3 regions of the Megasphaera intestinihominis genome follow, and region 3 is predicted to be linked to each of the others. Evidence: riboswitches for the same ligand, from Rfam matches in the RefSeq annotation. Region 3 holds a riboswitch; each other region holds the start of a gene.
The links. A riboswitch is a leader RNA that binds a small molecule or an ion and turns the genes downstream of it on or off. The one in region 3 is predicted to bind ZMP and ZTP.
Positions count from the first base shown of each region.

Region 1 (4,149 bases), on a different contig from region 3:
AACGCCTGGGCACGGCACCCATCCACACGGCCATCACGGCCTACGACCTCCTGCGCCGCAACGATGTCGACTACGAGGCCCTGCGGACGGTCTTCGACCTGCCGGAACTGGCTGCCGACGTGGAAGAAGAAATCGAAATCATGATCAAGTACGAAGGCTATATCAGCCGCCAGATGGAACAAGTCGAAAAGATGAACCGCCTGGAACAGAAGAAGATGCCCGCCGATATCGTCTATGCCGATATCGACACCCTGTCGGCCGAAGCCAGGCAGAAACTCGATGAAATCCGGCCCTTGTCCTTAGGCCAGGCCAGCCGTATTTCCGGTGTGTCCCCGGCGGATATCACGGCCTTGCTCATCGTACTGGAACAGCACAGCCGGGAGGAAAAAAATCATGTTTCGCAGTGAATTAGAACAGGCCCTGAAGGCCATGGGCCTTACCGTGACAGACGGGCAGCTTTCCCAGTTCTGCGCTTTTAATGAAAGACTGGTGGAAACGAATAAAGTCATGAACCTGACGGCCATTACCGACCCGAAAGGCGTCGCCATCAAGCACATGGCCGACAGCCTGTCCTGTTATGACCCGGCTTATTTCAAAGAAGGCGCTCGTGTCCTCGATTTGGGGACTGGCGCCGGATTCCCCGGCCTGCCCCTGCTCATCTACCGGCCGGACTTGAACGTGACGTTCTTCGATTCCCTGCAAAAGCGCCTGACCTTCCTGGAAAACACGGTCAGCGATATAGGACTGACGGCGTCGTTCCTCCACGGCCGGGCCGAAGAAATGGCCCATAAGCCGGAATACCGCAGCGCTTTCGATATCGTCACCAGCCGGGCCGTCGCCCGCCTGAACATATTGGCCGAATGGGCCCTGCCTTACGTGAAGACCGGAGGCTATTTCATTTCCCTCAAAGGGGCCCAGTATGAAGACGAACTGGCAGAAGGCGAAAAAGCCCTGCAGATCCTGGGCGGCAAAGTCGCCGAAGTCCGGCCTGTCCACCTGCCGGGACTCGATGACGTCCGCGCCGTCCTTTACATCGAGAAAGTGAAGGAAAGCCCCAAAAAGTATCCCCGCAAGCCCAAGATGGCTGCGAAAAATCCCTTATAGAGAAAGAAGTGTATGCTATGTCTTTGAAAAGAATCTTCTGTCTGGCTGCAGCCGCCTGCCTGACCGTGTCGGCCGCCGTCTTTGCCGATACGCCGCAGCCGCCTGAAATCAGCGCTCATGCCGCCTATGTCATGGATGCCGATACGGGTGACACGCTCTATGCGAAAAATGCCGACGACCGGGCCTATCCGGGCAGTACGACGAAAATCATGACCGGTATCCTCGGCGTCGAATTGGGCAAGGCCCAGGGCAAAATGGACCAGCCCCTCAATATCACCAATGACGTCTACAACATCGAAAGCGATGCGTCTGTTCTGGGCATCGATCCTGGCGACCAGATTACCCTGCGCCATGCCCTGACCGGCATGATGACCGTATCCGGCTGTGATGCAGCCGTTGCCGTAGCCGAAACGGTTACGCCGACCCAGGCCGATTTCGTCGCCAAGATGAATGAAAAAGCAGCCGCCCTGGGCTGCACGAATACCCATTTCGCCAATCCCCATGGCCTGCCGGACAGCGATCACTATTCGACGGCCCGCGATATGGCGACGATTGCCGCTTATGGCATGAAAATGCCGGAATTCCGCGACATGGTCAGCCACAGTGAATACGACATGCCCTATATCAACGGCGGGTCCAAGCACTGCACGACGACGAACTATTTCCTGACCAGCGGCTTCCCAGGTGCCAACGGCATCAAGACCGGTACGACCAATGCCGGCGGTCCCTGCCTGGTCGCTTCGGCTACCCAGGATGGCCGGACGGTCATTGCTTCCATCATGAACTCGGACGACCGCTTCGGCGATGCCCAGAAATTGATGGCCTATGGTTTTTCCGTCCTGAAACCGGTCGAACCGGCAGAAAACGTCTATATCCTGCGTCAGGCACCGGCAGGCCAGACCTTGTCGGATATCAAGGAAAAACAGGCCCAGGCTGCTGAACTGGCATCGCAGCAGAAGCAGGAAGCAGCTACGGCTGCCGCTTCCACGGCTGCGGCCAAAGCGCCTGTCAAGACAGCTACAAAGGTAAAGACCGCAACGGAAACAGCTGCTAAAACGGCAGCCAAGACGACTGCGAAAACCGCTGCCAAAGCTGATACGGTGAAGACCAGTAAGCCGGCTGTTTCCAGCCAGCCTTACGTTCCCTTCTCGCCGGCTGCCTAAAAATGGATATTGACAATCTCCATCCATATTCGTATAATAAGCACATCAGCAGATTCGTACAGGACTGACGGAATCGAGTGGAGTAACCACGTGAACTGTACGGAGCTTTTCATGCCGACCGTCTGGGCAAGAGTATGCTACATATTCTTGAGCCAGGCGGCCGGTATTTTTTTTCGCCAGCCTGGCTCCTCACAAGGAGTGTTGTCTAAATGAAACGAAATCGCTGGCTCATCGCCCTGTCTGCCATGGGGCTCCACCTCTGTATCGGCAGTGTCTACGCCTGGAGCGTCCTCACCAAGCCCATCATGGAATCTATGGGATTCACCCTCAAGGAAACGACGTGGACCTTTTCCCTGGCCATCCTCTTTCTCGGCCTGTCGGCCGGCTTTTTGGGCAGTTTCGTCCAGAAAATCGGCCCCCGTAAGTCCGGCCTCTTATCCATGACCTGTTTCGTCACGGCCATGTTCGGCACGGCAGCGGCTCTCTATGCCCACAGCCTGCCCATGCTCTACGCTTTTTACGGCGTCATCGGCGGCGTCGGCCTGGGGACGGGCTATATCACGCCCGTATCGACACTGGTCAAATGGTTCCCGGAAAGTCGGGGCTTCGCTACGGGCCTGGCTATCATGGGCTTCGGCTTTGCCAGCCTCATCGCCGGTCCGGCCATGCAGCTGCTGGTCCAGCATTTTGGCTTAGTCGCTAACTTCATCATCCTCGGCTGCGTCTATATGGTCGTCATGACGGCTTCGTCGCTCTACCTGGCTCCGCCGGCAGCCGGAGACGTTCCGGCCAAGGCCGAAAAAGAATCTTCCGTCGAATACGCCGACGCCCAGCCGCAGTTCACCGTCCGCCGGGCCATGAAGACCTGGCAGTTCTACGCCATCTGGTGGCTCTTCTTCACCAACATCACCTGCGGTATCGCCCTGCTGTCCGTCGCTTCGCCCATGGCACAGGATGTCGTCGGCATGTCGCCTATGGCAGCGGCTTCCATGGTCGGCTTCATCGGCCTCATGAACGGCGCCGGCCGCATTGCCTGGGCGACCATATCCGACTACATCGGCCGCTCGGCTACGTATGTCCTCTTCTTTATCATTGAAATCCTGGCCTTCTGGCAGCTGGCTGGCGTTACGGGCGCCTTCAGTTTCCAGGTCCTGGTCCTGCTCATCATTTCCTGCTATGGCGGCGGCTTCTCGTGCATGCCGGCCTACCTCAGCGACCTCTTCGGTACGAAATACCTCAGTGCCATCCACGGCCGCATCCTCACGGCCTGGGGCGCTGCCGGCGTTGCCGGCCCCCTGGTCCTGTCGCTCATCAAAGAAAATACCAATAGTTATGCCGTCACCTTGTACTTCTTCGTCGGCGCCTTCACCGTCGCCCTGGCCCTGATGCTCTTCCTCAAATACCGCACCCGCCACGGCATCGCCCGCGTCGCAGAAGCACGGGGATGATCGTTCATCGTAGGCCGTAGGTCGTTCGGGCGCCCCACGGGTCGCCCCTACAACGAAAAAAGCTGTCGCTCATGCGGCAGCTTTTTTTCGATGAACGACGAACGATGAACGATGAACGAATCGCAGTCAGGCGACAAATAATCCAAGGCCTGTGGCCTCGTGCGTAAGGGACGCTCTTTAACCTCTCAGACCGCCTTCAGCGGCCAGCTCCCCTATAAAGGGGAGCCTTGGGCGTCCCGTTGTGAACAATGGAAGATATACTTAACTGATATATGTGGCATGGTTTTGCGACCTGCGACCGACGGCCTGCGTTCTCTTGGACTCAGATGCCGCTGTGCGGCGACAGACTCAAACTGACAACGACGCTTCGGGAAGCCCTCCGCGCGTAGCGGGCCGCCTTTACAGGCCGGCCCCTACGGAATCGCAGTCAGGAG
Region 1 is NZ_JBBMEU010000004.1:9,396-13,544, reverse strand. Features, by position in the region: gene mnmG (tRNA uridine-5-carboxymethylaminomethyl(34) synthesis enzyme MnmG) at 1-407, shown strand, start outside; gene rsmG (16S rRNA (guanine(527)-N(7))-methyltransferase RsmG) at 394-1,104, shown strand; gene WMO23_RS01300 (D-alanyl-D-alanine carboxypeptidase family protein) at 1,122-2,267, shown strand; ZMP/ZTP riboswitch at 2,318-2,402, shown strand; gene WMO23_RS01295 (L-lactate MFS transporter) at 2,477-3,715, shown strand.
Region 1: it holds a riboswitch for ZMP and ZTP, as region 3 does, so the genes downstream of both, WMO23_RS01295 (L-lactate MFS transporter) here and WMO23_RS03460 (phosphoribosylaminoimidazolecarboxamide formyltransferase) in region 3, are expected to answer to the same signal.

Region 2 (4,149 bases), on a different contig from region 3:
TATGAGCCACGGGGTTCAACGTAAGGCGCCCCATCAGACGCGGCGTATCATCGCCCATCCAGTCTGCCACCTGGGCATGGGCGTATTCATGGATGACCATGGCGATGAGCAGGCCGGGAATCCCGGCAATAATAGAAAGTATATTAAAATCGAACATAGAATTCTCCTTTCGTTAATATTTCTATTATACGGTATCTAGGAGAAGATAACAAGATGTGGCTAGGGGCTAGGGATTAGGGGCTAGGGGCTAGGGGTCAGGGGTTAGCCGCTGACTGCTGAGTGCTAAAAAAGGCGCTGTCTTCATGCGACAGCGCCTTTTTTCACCGCTTCCGGTATTCATATTCTACGTTTTGTTCGACGATGGCCGCTTTTTCTTCGATTTCGCGGATTTCGTTGATCATCTTCGTCACGAAGGTTTCATCCTTGATGGATTTCAGGTTGATGCGGACGCTGTAAAAAGCCGAGCGCATGGCTGCCCTGGCGTTCATGGTGGCAATGACGCCGTCCGTGATGACCCAGGCGTTGCCGTAGCGGACGACTTGTTCCGCCAGCTGGAGGAGGACGAAGATGTCCTTGCCCAGTTCAAAGGGCGACAGGGCCGCATCCTTGAAGGCCTGCTGGACCTTGGCCGCCCGGTCCGGCGTATCCTTGGGCAGGCGGACGGCGCGGATGACGCCATCGAAGGCCGCCGCGTCTTCAGCGATGCCGTCGAGGTAACGCTGGCGAAGGCCGTGAGCCTTATCGCGGATGGATACCATGAGTTTCTCGATTTCATCGTAGCCCTTCTTGCCGATGGTCAGGTTGGCGACCATCTCTACGAGCGCTGCTGCCGAAGCAGCGGTCATAGCGGCGATGCCGCCGCCGCCGGGAACGGGTTCCTTGGAAGCCGTGACTTCCAGGAGCCCGTCGAGGGGCATGGATTGGAATTGTGCAAAATCCATCTTAGAACAATCCCGTAATGATGCCATTTTCGTCGATGTCCATGCGGTTGGCAGCCGGTACTTTCGGCAGGCCCGGCATGGTCATGATATTGCTCGTCTGGCAGACGATGAAGCCCGCACCGGTGCAGACGCGGACGTCTTTGACCGTGACTTTGAAGCCCTTCGGTGCCCCCAGGAGCGCCGGGTTATCGGACAGGGAATACTGCGTCTTGGCCACGCAAATCGGCATTTTATCGAGGCCAAAGGCTTCCAGTTCCTTGATCTGTTTCTGAGCGTTGCCTTCAAAGAGGACGCCGTCGCCGCCGTAGACTTTCTTGACGATAGTTTCCAGTTTTTCAGGAATCGAAGCGTTGACGTCGTAGAGCGGTTTGTACGGGGTCTTCGGCTGCTGCAGCAGTTTCAGGACTTTTTCGCCCATTTCGACGCCGCCTTTGCCGCCTTCGGCCCAGCAGTTGTTGAGGGCGACTTCGACGCCGTAATCTTCGCAGAGTTTCCGCAGCGTAGCGATTTCTTCATCTGTATCGCTGATGAATTTATTGATGCCTACGACGACGGGGACGTCGAAGAGGCGCATATTTTCGATGTGTTTGGCCAGGTTGGCAAAGCCCTTCTTCAAGGCTTCGACATTTTCTTCCTGCAAGTTCTTCTTGTCGACGCCGCCGTGCATCTTCAGGGCACGGACGGTCGCGACGATGACGACAGCATCGGGTTTGATGCCGGCGAAACGGCATTTGATGTCCATGAATTTTTCAGCACCCAGGTCGGCACCGAAACCAGCTTCCGTAACGGCGATATCGCCCATCTTCATAGCCAGTTTGGTTGCGACGACAGAGTTGCAGCCGTGGGCGATGTTAGCGAAGGGACCGCCGTGGACCAAGGCCGGCGTATGTTCGATGGTCTGGACCAAATTCGGCTTGATGGCATCTTTCATGAGGATGGCCATGGCGCCTTCGACGCCGAGCTGACGGGCTTTGACCAGATTGCCGTCCAGGTCATAGGCCACGGTGATGTCGCCCATGCGCTTCTTGAGGTCCATGAGGTCGCTGGCCAGGCAGAGGGCTGCCATGATTTCCGAAGCGACAGTGATCATGAAATGGTCTTCCCGCGGGAAACCGCAGACTTTGCCGCCCATGCCGACGACGACGTTGCGCAAAGCCCGGTCGTTCATATCCATGACGCGTTTCCAGATGATGCGGCGCACATCGATGCGCAGGGCGTTGCCCTGGTGGACGTGGTTGTCGATGGCTGCGGCCAAGAGGTTATTGGCTGCCGTAATGGCGTGCATGTCACCGGTGAAGTGCAGGTTGATGTCTTCCATGGGCAGGACCTGGGAATAGCCGCCGCCAGCAGCACCGCCTTTGATGCCGAAGACCGGCCCCAGGGACGGTTCGCGCAGGGCGACGACAGCCTTATGGCCCATGTAGTTCAGTGCCTGGGCCAGGCCGATAGTGGTCAAGGTCTTACCTTCGCCAGCCGGTGTCGGCGTGATGGCCGTGACCAGGACCAGTTTCCCGTCTTCATTCTTCGACAGGCGCTTGATGGCGTCAAAAGAAATCTTTGCTTTATATTTTCCGTAGAGTTCCAAGTCATCATCGGTGAGGCCGACTTGTTTTGCAATGGCCGTAATCGGTTCCAATTTCGTCTGCTGTGCAATTTCGATATCGCTCAATACCTTTGCCATAGTAGTTGTCACTCCTGTTCTTTTCTTTGCATAAAAAAAGCCGCTCCGCTGGAAGGTTGCCCAGACGGTCGGCTTCAAGAAATCATGCTCCCCGTGGTAACTCCACTTCCGTCAGTCACATGATTATGGCTTCATTATACAAAAAAAGAACCCTCTGGTCAAGGGTTCTTTTTCAGGACATCTTACTGGATCACGCTGGTATCGAGGTGTTCAAAGCCCGTGAGCAGGCCTTTCACCTGATTGGCGATCTGCTGACAGCCGCCTTTTTCCCTGCTTTCGATGTTCAGCGGCATGTTCGGGTCGTGGAGGGACATGCGCAGCAGGGCCCAGCCGTTAGGGAATACGAGACGCACGCCTTCATAGGACGGCTTGGCGATGGCGATGCCCGCTTGAGCGGCCCGTTCTTCAAACTGTTTAAGTACGTCAGCGCCGTAGGCCTGGACGTCGTCTGTGCCGGTGATTTTCAGGCGGAATTCGACGCCTTCCGCAGGATGGCCCAATTTGGCAATGAGGTCGCCGAGCTGTTTGCCTTCCTTCTTGGCTTTCGTCGCAGCGATGAGCAGTTTGACGGCCAGGTACGCGCCGTCGTCGAGGTAGTAGTTTTCACTCAGCGCGCCGTGCCCGGATGTTTCGATGGCCAGCGGCGAAACGGTGCCGGCCTTGTTGAGGCGGATACATTCGTCGATGACATTCTTATAGCCCCGCATATAGCGGTGATGGACCAGATGGAGTTCATCTTGGAGGAACGTCGTCAATTCGTCGGATGTGACCGAGTCGGTGACGATAGTGCTGCCGGGATAATCAGGCGCCAAGATGGCGGCCATCATGGCGATGAGGGCGTTGCGGTTGATTTCTTCCCCATCGGGCAGGACGGCGCTCATGCGGTCCACGTCGGTGTCGAAAATGAGGCCCAAGTCGGCTTTGTTGTCGAGGACGGCCTTGCGGATAGAGGCCATGGCATCGGCATTTTCCGGGTTGGGGATATGGTTGGGGAACATGCCATCCGGTTCGAGGAACTGGCTGCCCGTCGTATCGGCGCCGAGTTCCGCCAGGACCTTAGTGGCAAAGAAACCGCCGCTGCCGTTGCCGGCGTCGATGACGATGTGCATCCCTTCCAGAGGACGGTCGTACATGCCGGAACAGAGGCCGGCACAGATCTTACGGCGCAGGTGCAGGGCGTAGAGGTCGATCAGATCCAGCGAGGCAATGGCTGCCGATGATACGGCCATGGCCGACAGGCCCGAAGCCAGGGTCAGGACTTCTTTGACTTCGCTCTTTTCCAGGCCGCCGTCGACGGTAAAGAATTTCAGGCCATTGCGGTTATAGGGCAAATGGCTGGCCGTAATCATGATGGAGCCATCCATGTGGGTATCTTCAAAAATAATGGACATGAACATGGCCGGCGTCGAAGCCAGGCCGCAGTCCGTGACGTGGACGCCCTGACCGAGGAGGCCGCCGAATACGGCTTCTTTCATCATGCCCGCCGACACGCGGGAATCGTGTCCGACGGCAATGCGCAGGTCACTC
Region 2 is NZ_JBBMEU010000024.1:1,305-5,453, forward strand. Features, by position in the region: gene WMO23_RS05260 (site-2 protease family protein) at 1-157, opposite strand, end outside; gene WMO23_RS05265 (cyclodeaminase/cyclohydrolase family protein) at 321-941, opposite strand; gene WMO23_RS05270 (formate--tetrahydrofolate ligase) at 943-2,622, opposite strand; ZMP/ZTP riboswitch at 2,674-2,751, opposite strand; gene WMO23_RS05275 (phosphohexomutase domain-containing protein) at 2,805-4,149, opposite strand, start outside.
Region 2: it holds a riboswitch for ZMP and ZTP, as region 3 does, so the genes downstream of both, WMO23_RS05270 (formate--tetrahydrofolate ligase) here and WMO23_RS03460 (phosphoribosylaminoimidazolecarboxamide formyltransferase) in region 3, are expected to answer to the same signal.

Region 3 (4,149 bases):
TGCCGAGGCGGATGAACGGCGCCCGGGCCCGGCCGTAGGCGTGGGCCAATTCGACGATGACGTCGGCCGGCACGCCGGTGATGCCCTGCGTTTTTTCCGGCGTATACTTGGACAGGACGTTCTTTTTCAAGTCCTCCCAGCCGAGGACGTTCCGGTCCAGGAAGGCTTCGTCAGCCAGGCCGTCACGGTCGAGGACATGCATCATGCCCAGGGCCAGGGCTCCATCCGTACCGGGGCGGACGGCGATGAAGTGGTCGGCCAGGTCGGCCGTCTTGTTGCGATAGGCATCGATACACCAGACGACGGCCCCTTTGGCCCGGGCCGCTTCGACGTCGTGGTGGAAGTGGATATTCGTGGCCAGCATATGGATGCTCCAGAGGAAGATGCAGTCGCTGTCCTGGGCTGCCTGCGGCGCCGTCGGCATGGTATTGCCCATGACGTCCTTGAAGCCCCGCCCTTTGGCCGGAGCGCAGATGGTCCGGTCCAGTTCCGAAGCACCCAAACGATAGAACAGGCCGTGCAGGGCGTCGTGCTGGACGATGCCCATGGTACCGGCATAAGAATAGGGCAGGATGGCTTCGGCACCGGCTTCGGCGATGATGGCCTTCCAGGTCCCGGCTATTTCTGCCAGGGCCTGGTCCCAGGAAATGGGCGCGAACTGGCCGCTTCCCTTGGGGCCAATCCGCTTCAGCGGCGTCGTCAGGCGGCGCGGCGAATGGACGGTCCGCTCATAATGGGCCATCTTCGGGCACAACGTCCCGCGCGTAAAGGGATGGGACTTGTCGCCGGCAACGGATACGACGCGGCCGCCGTCGACCGTCACGACGAGCCCGCAGGCATCGGGGCAGTCATACGGACAGACAGATGTACAGGTTTTCATGGTATCACCTCTTGTTTCGTGGAAAAAAGGAGCTGTCGCATCGCGACAGCTCCTTTTAAGCAGTTAGCAGTTAGGGGTTAGCAGTTAGCAGATGGCATAACCCTTCGTGCGACAGCGCCTTTTCTTGTAGGGGCGCCACGTGGGGCGCCCGCTCTGGGATAGGTACGATTTCCCGACCCGTTTGCTAGAAGAATCATCCAAATTCCTAACAGGTCTCCCACGTGGCCCCTACAAACTATAGAGCATAGGAACCCCGCGAGCGGTCCTTCTTCTTCCCAGGGGAAGCCTTAATGATGGAACAGGCGCAGGCCGGTCATGGCCATGGCGATGTTGTATTTATCGCACGTTTCGATGACATTGTCGTCGCGGATGGAGCCGCCGGCCTGGGCGATGTAGTCGACGCCGCTGCGATGGGCCCGTTCAATGTTGTCGCCAAAGGGGAAGAAGGCATCGCTGCCCAGGGCTACGCCGTGGAGCTGGGCGATCCAGGCTTTCTTTTCTTCCCGTGTGAGCGGTTCCGGTTTTTCCGTGAACAAGTCCTGCCAGATGCCGTCGGCCAGGACGTCTTCGTAGTCATCGGAGATGTAGACGTCGATAGCGTTGTCGCGGTTCGGACGGCGGACATCGTCGCGGAAAGGCAGGTTCAGGACTTTCGGGTTCTGGCGGAGCCACCAGATATCGGCCTTGTTGCCAGCCAGGCGCGTGCAGTGGACGCGGGACTGCTGGCCAGCGCCGACGCCGATGGTCATGCCGTCTTTGACGTAGCAGACCGAATTGGACTGGGTATATTTCAAAGTGATGAGGGCGATCATCAAATCGCGCTGAGCTGCTGCCGGGATATTCTTGTTCTTCGTCGGGACATTTTTGAAGAGGTCCGTCGTAATCTTGGCTTCATTGCGTTCCTGTTCAAAAGTGACGCCATAGACTTCCTTCGATTCGACGAGGCGCGGCTTGTAGTCCGGGTTTATCTGGAGGACGCAGTAATTCCCCTTCTTCTTGGTCTTCAAAATAGCCAAGGCTTCGTCGCTGTAGCCCGGAGCGATGACGCCGTCCGAGACTTCCCGCTTGAGGAGCGTTGCCGTTTCGACATCGCAGACGTCGGACAGAGCGACGAAATCGCCGTACGAGCTCATGCGGTCAGCACCGCGGGCGCAGGCATAGGCCGAAGCCAGGGGGGACAATTTCAAATCGTCGACCCAGTATATCTTTTTCAGGGTATCACTCATGTCCGTAGCGACGGCGGCCCCAGCCGGGCTGACGTGCTTGAAGGAAGCCGCTGCCGGAAGGCCTGTCGCTTCTTTCAATTCTTTGACCAGCTGATAGCTGTTGAAGGCGTCGAGCAAATTAATATAACCGGGACGGCCGTTGAGGACCGTAAAGGGCAGGTCGCTGCCATCTTTCATATAAACCCGGGCCGACGACTGGTTGGGATTGCAGCCGTATTTTAATTGCAGTTCTTTCATGGTGATTCCTCCTGAATAGTTAAGCAAAAATAAAAAATACCGACACTTCTGGAACGTTTCGCCCAGACGGTCGGCTCGTACGAATCATGCTCCCCGTGGTAACTCCACTTCCGTCAGTCACATGTTTCAGATTTATTATACCGTCCGCAGACGGGAGATGTCAAGAAAAAGGACCGCCCTTCGGACGGTCCCTTTTTCTGTAGGGGCGCCACGTGGGGCGTCCGCTCCAGGATGATGTGATTTCCATTTCCCATTCGGTTTACTGGGAGAAACATCCAAATTCCGAACGGGGCGCCCACGTGCGCCCCCTACAGTGCCACTATCCACTAACCCGCCTGTTGTTCAAAGATGTCCTGGGCCAGGCCCATGGGTTCATCGCGGAAGAGGCGTTCATCCATGGTCTTCAGATTTTCGGCGATGTGCGGTACGAATTCCATCTGGTCGAGGATGTCCTTTTGCAGATCCACGCCCGGTGCGATTTCCGTGAGGACTAAGCCCTTATCGGTGAGGACGAAGACACAGCGTTCGGTGATGAACATGACCTGCTGGTTGTGTTTATGGGCATATTCAGCACTGAAGGTAATCTGGCCGACCTTATCGATGAATTTCTGGACAGCCCCTTCATGGGTGATGACCAGTTTGCCGTCCCGGATTTCTTCGCGCAGGCCCTTGGCCGTAAAGGTGCCGCAGAAGACGACTTTATGCGTATTCTGGGTGATGTTGATGAAGCCGCCGCAGCCGGCGATGCGGTCTTTGAACTTGCTGACGTTGACGTCGCCTTTGGCGTTACATTCTGCCATGCCCAGGAAAGCCATATCCAAGCCACCGCCATCGTAAAAGTCGAACTGATACGGATGGTCGACGATGGCATCGGCGTTGGCCGAACCGCCAAAGTCCGCGCCGCTGGCCGGTACGCCGCCGATAGGCCCGGCTTCGACGGTCAGGGTCAGCTGGTCGCCGATACCTTCTTCGTTAGCTACGCTGGAAACACCTTCAGGAATCCCGATGCCCAGGTTGACGACGGCGTTGGGAACGAGTTCCATCGCAGCCCGACGGGCGATAACCTTGCGGGCATTGAGTTCCATCGGCGGAATCTGGGACAAAGGCATACGCATTTCACCGGTATAAGCCGGGTTCTGGACCTGACGGACCTTGGACAAGACGATGTAGTCGACGTCGATGCCCGGCAGGACGACGTGTTTCGGCGGAATCGTCCGGTTTTCGGCCAGCGTTTCGACCTGGACGATGACCATGCCGCCACTGGCTTTGGCTGCCAGGGCCATGGGCAGGAGTTCCATGCGGACTTCTTCATTATCCGTCGATACGTTGCCATTCAAGTCGGCGCAGGTCCCGTGGACGATAGCGACGTCGATGGGGAACGGTTTGTACCAGAGATATTCTTCGCCGTCCAGTTCCTTGACTTCTACCAGGTCTTCCTTAGTGATGCTGTTCAATTTCCCGCCTTCGATGCGGGGGTCGACGAAGGTATTGAGGCCGACACGGGTAAACAGGCCCGGTTTGCGGCCGGCAATGCTGCGGAACCACTGGGCCATCGTGCCCTGCGGCAGGTTGTAGCCTTCGACCTTATTGTCCATGACCAGTTTCCCCAGTTTGGGAGCCAGGTTGTAATGACCGGCAATAACCCGTTTCAGCATGCCTTCGTGGGCGAAATGGCTGGCACCCTTGCTCACACCGTCACCGATGCCGGCCGTATGGACCAGTGTCAGCTGCTGCGGATATCCGGTCTTGGTAAAGCGGTCTTCCAGGGCCTGCAATACTTCTTCCGGCAATGCACACTGTGCAAAA
Region 3 is NZ_JBBMEU010000013.1:22,057-26,205, reverse strand. Features, by position in the region: gene WMO23_RS03465 (molybdopterin-containing oxidoreductase family protein) at 1-880, opposite strand, end outside; gene WMO23_RS03460 (phosphoribosylaminoimidazolecarboxamide formyltransferase) at 1,168-2,343, opposite strand; ZMP/ZTP riboswitch at 2,397-2,474, opposite strand; gene WMO23_RS03455 (acyl CoA:acetate/3-ketoacid CoA transferase) at 2,670-4,149, opposite strand, start outside.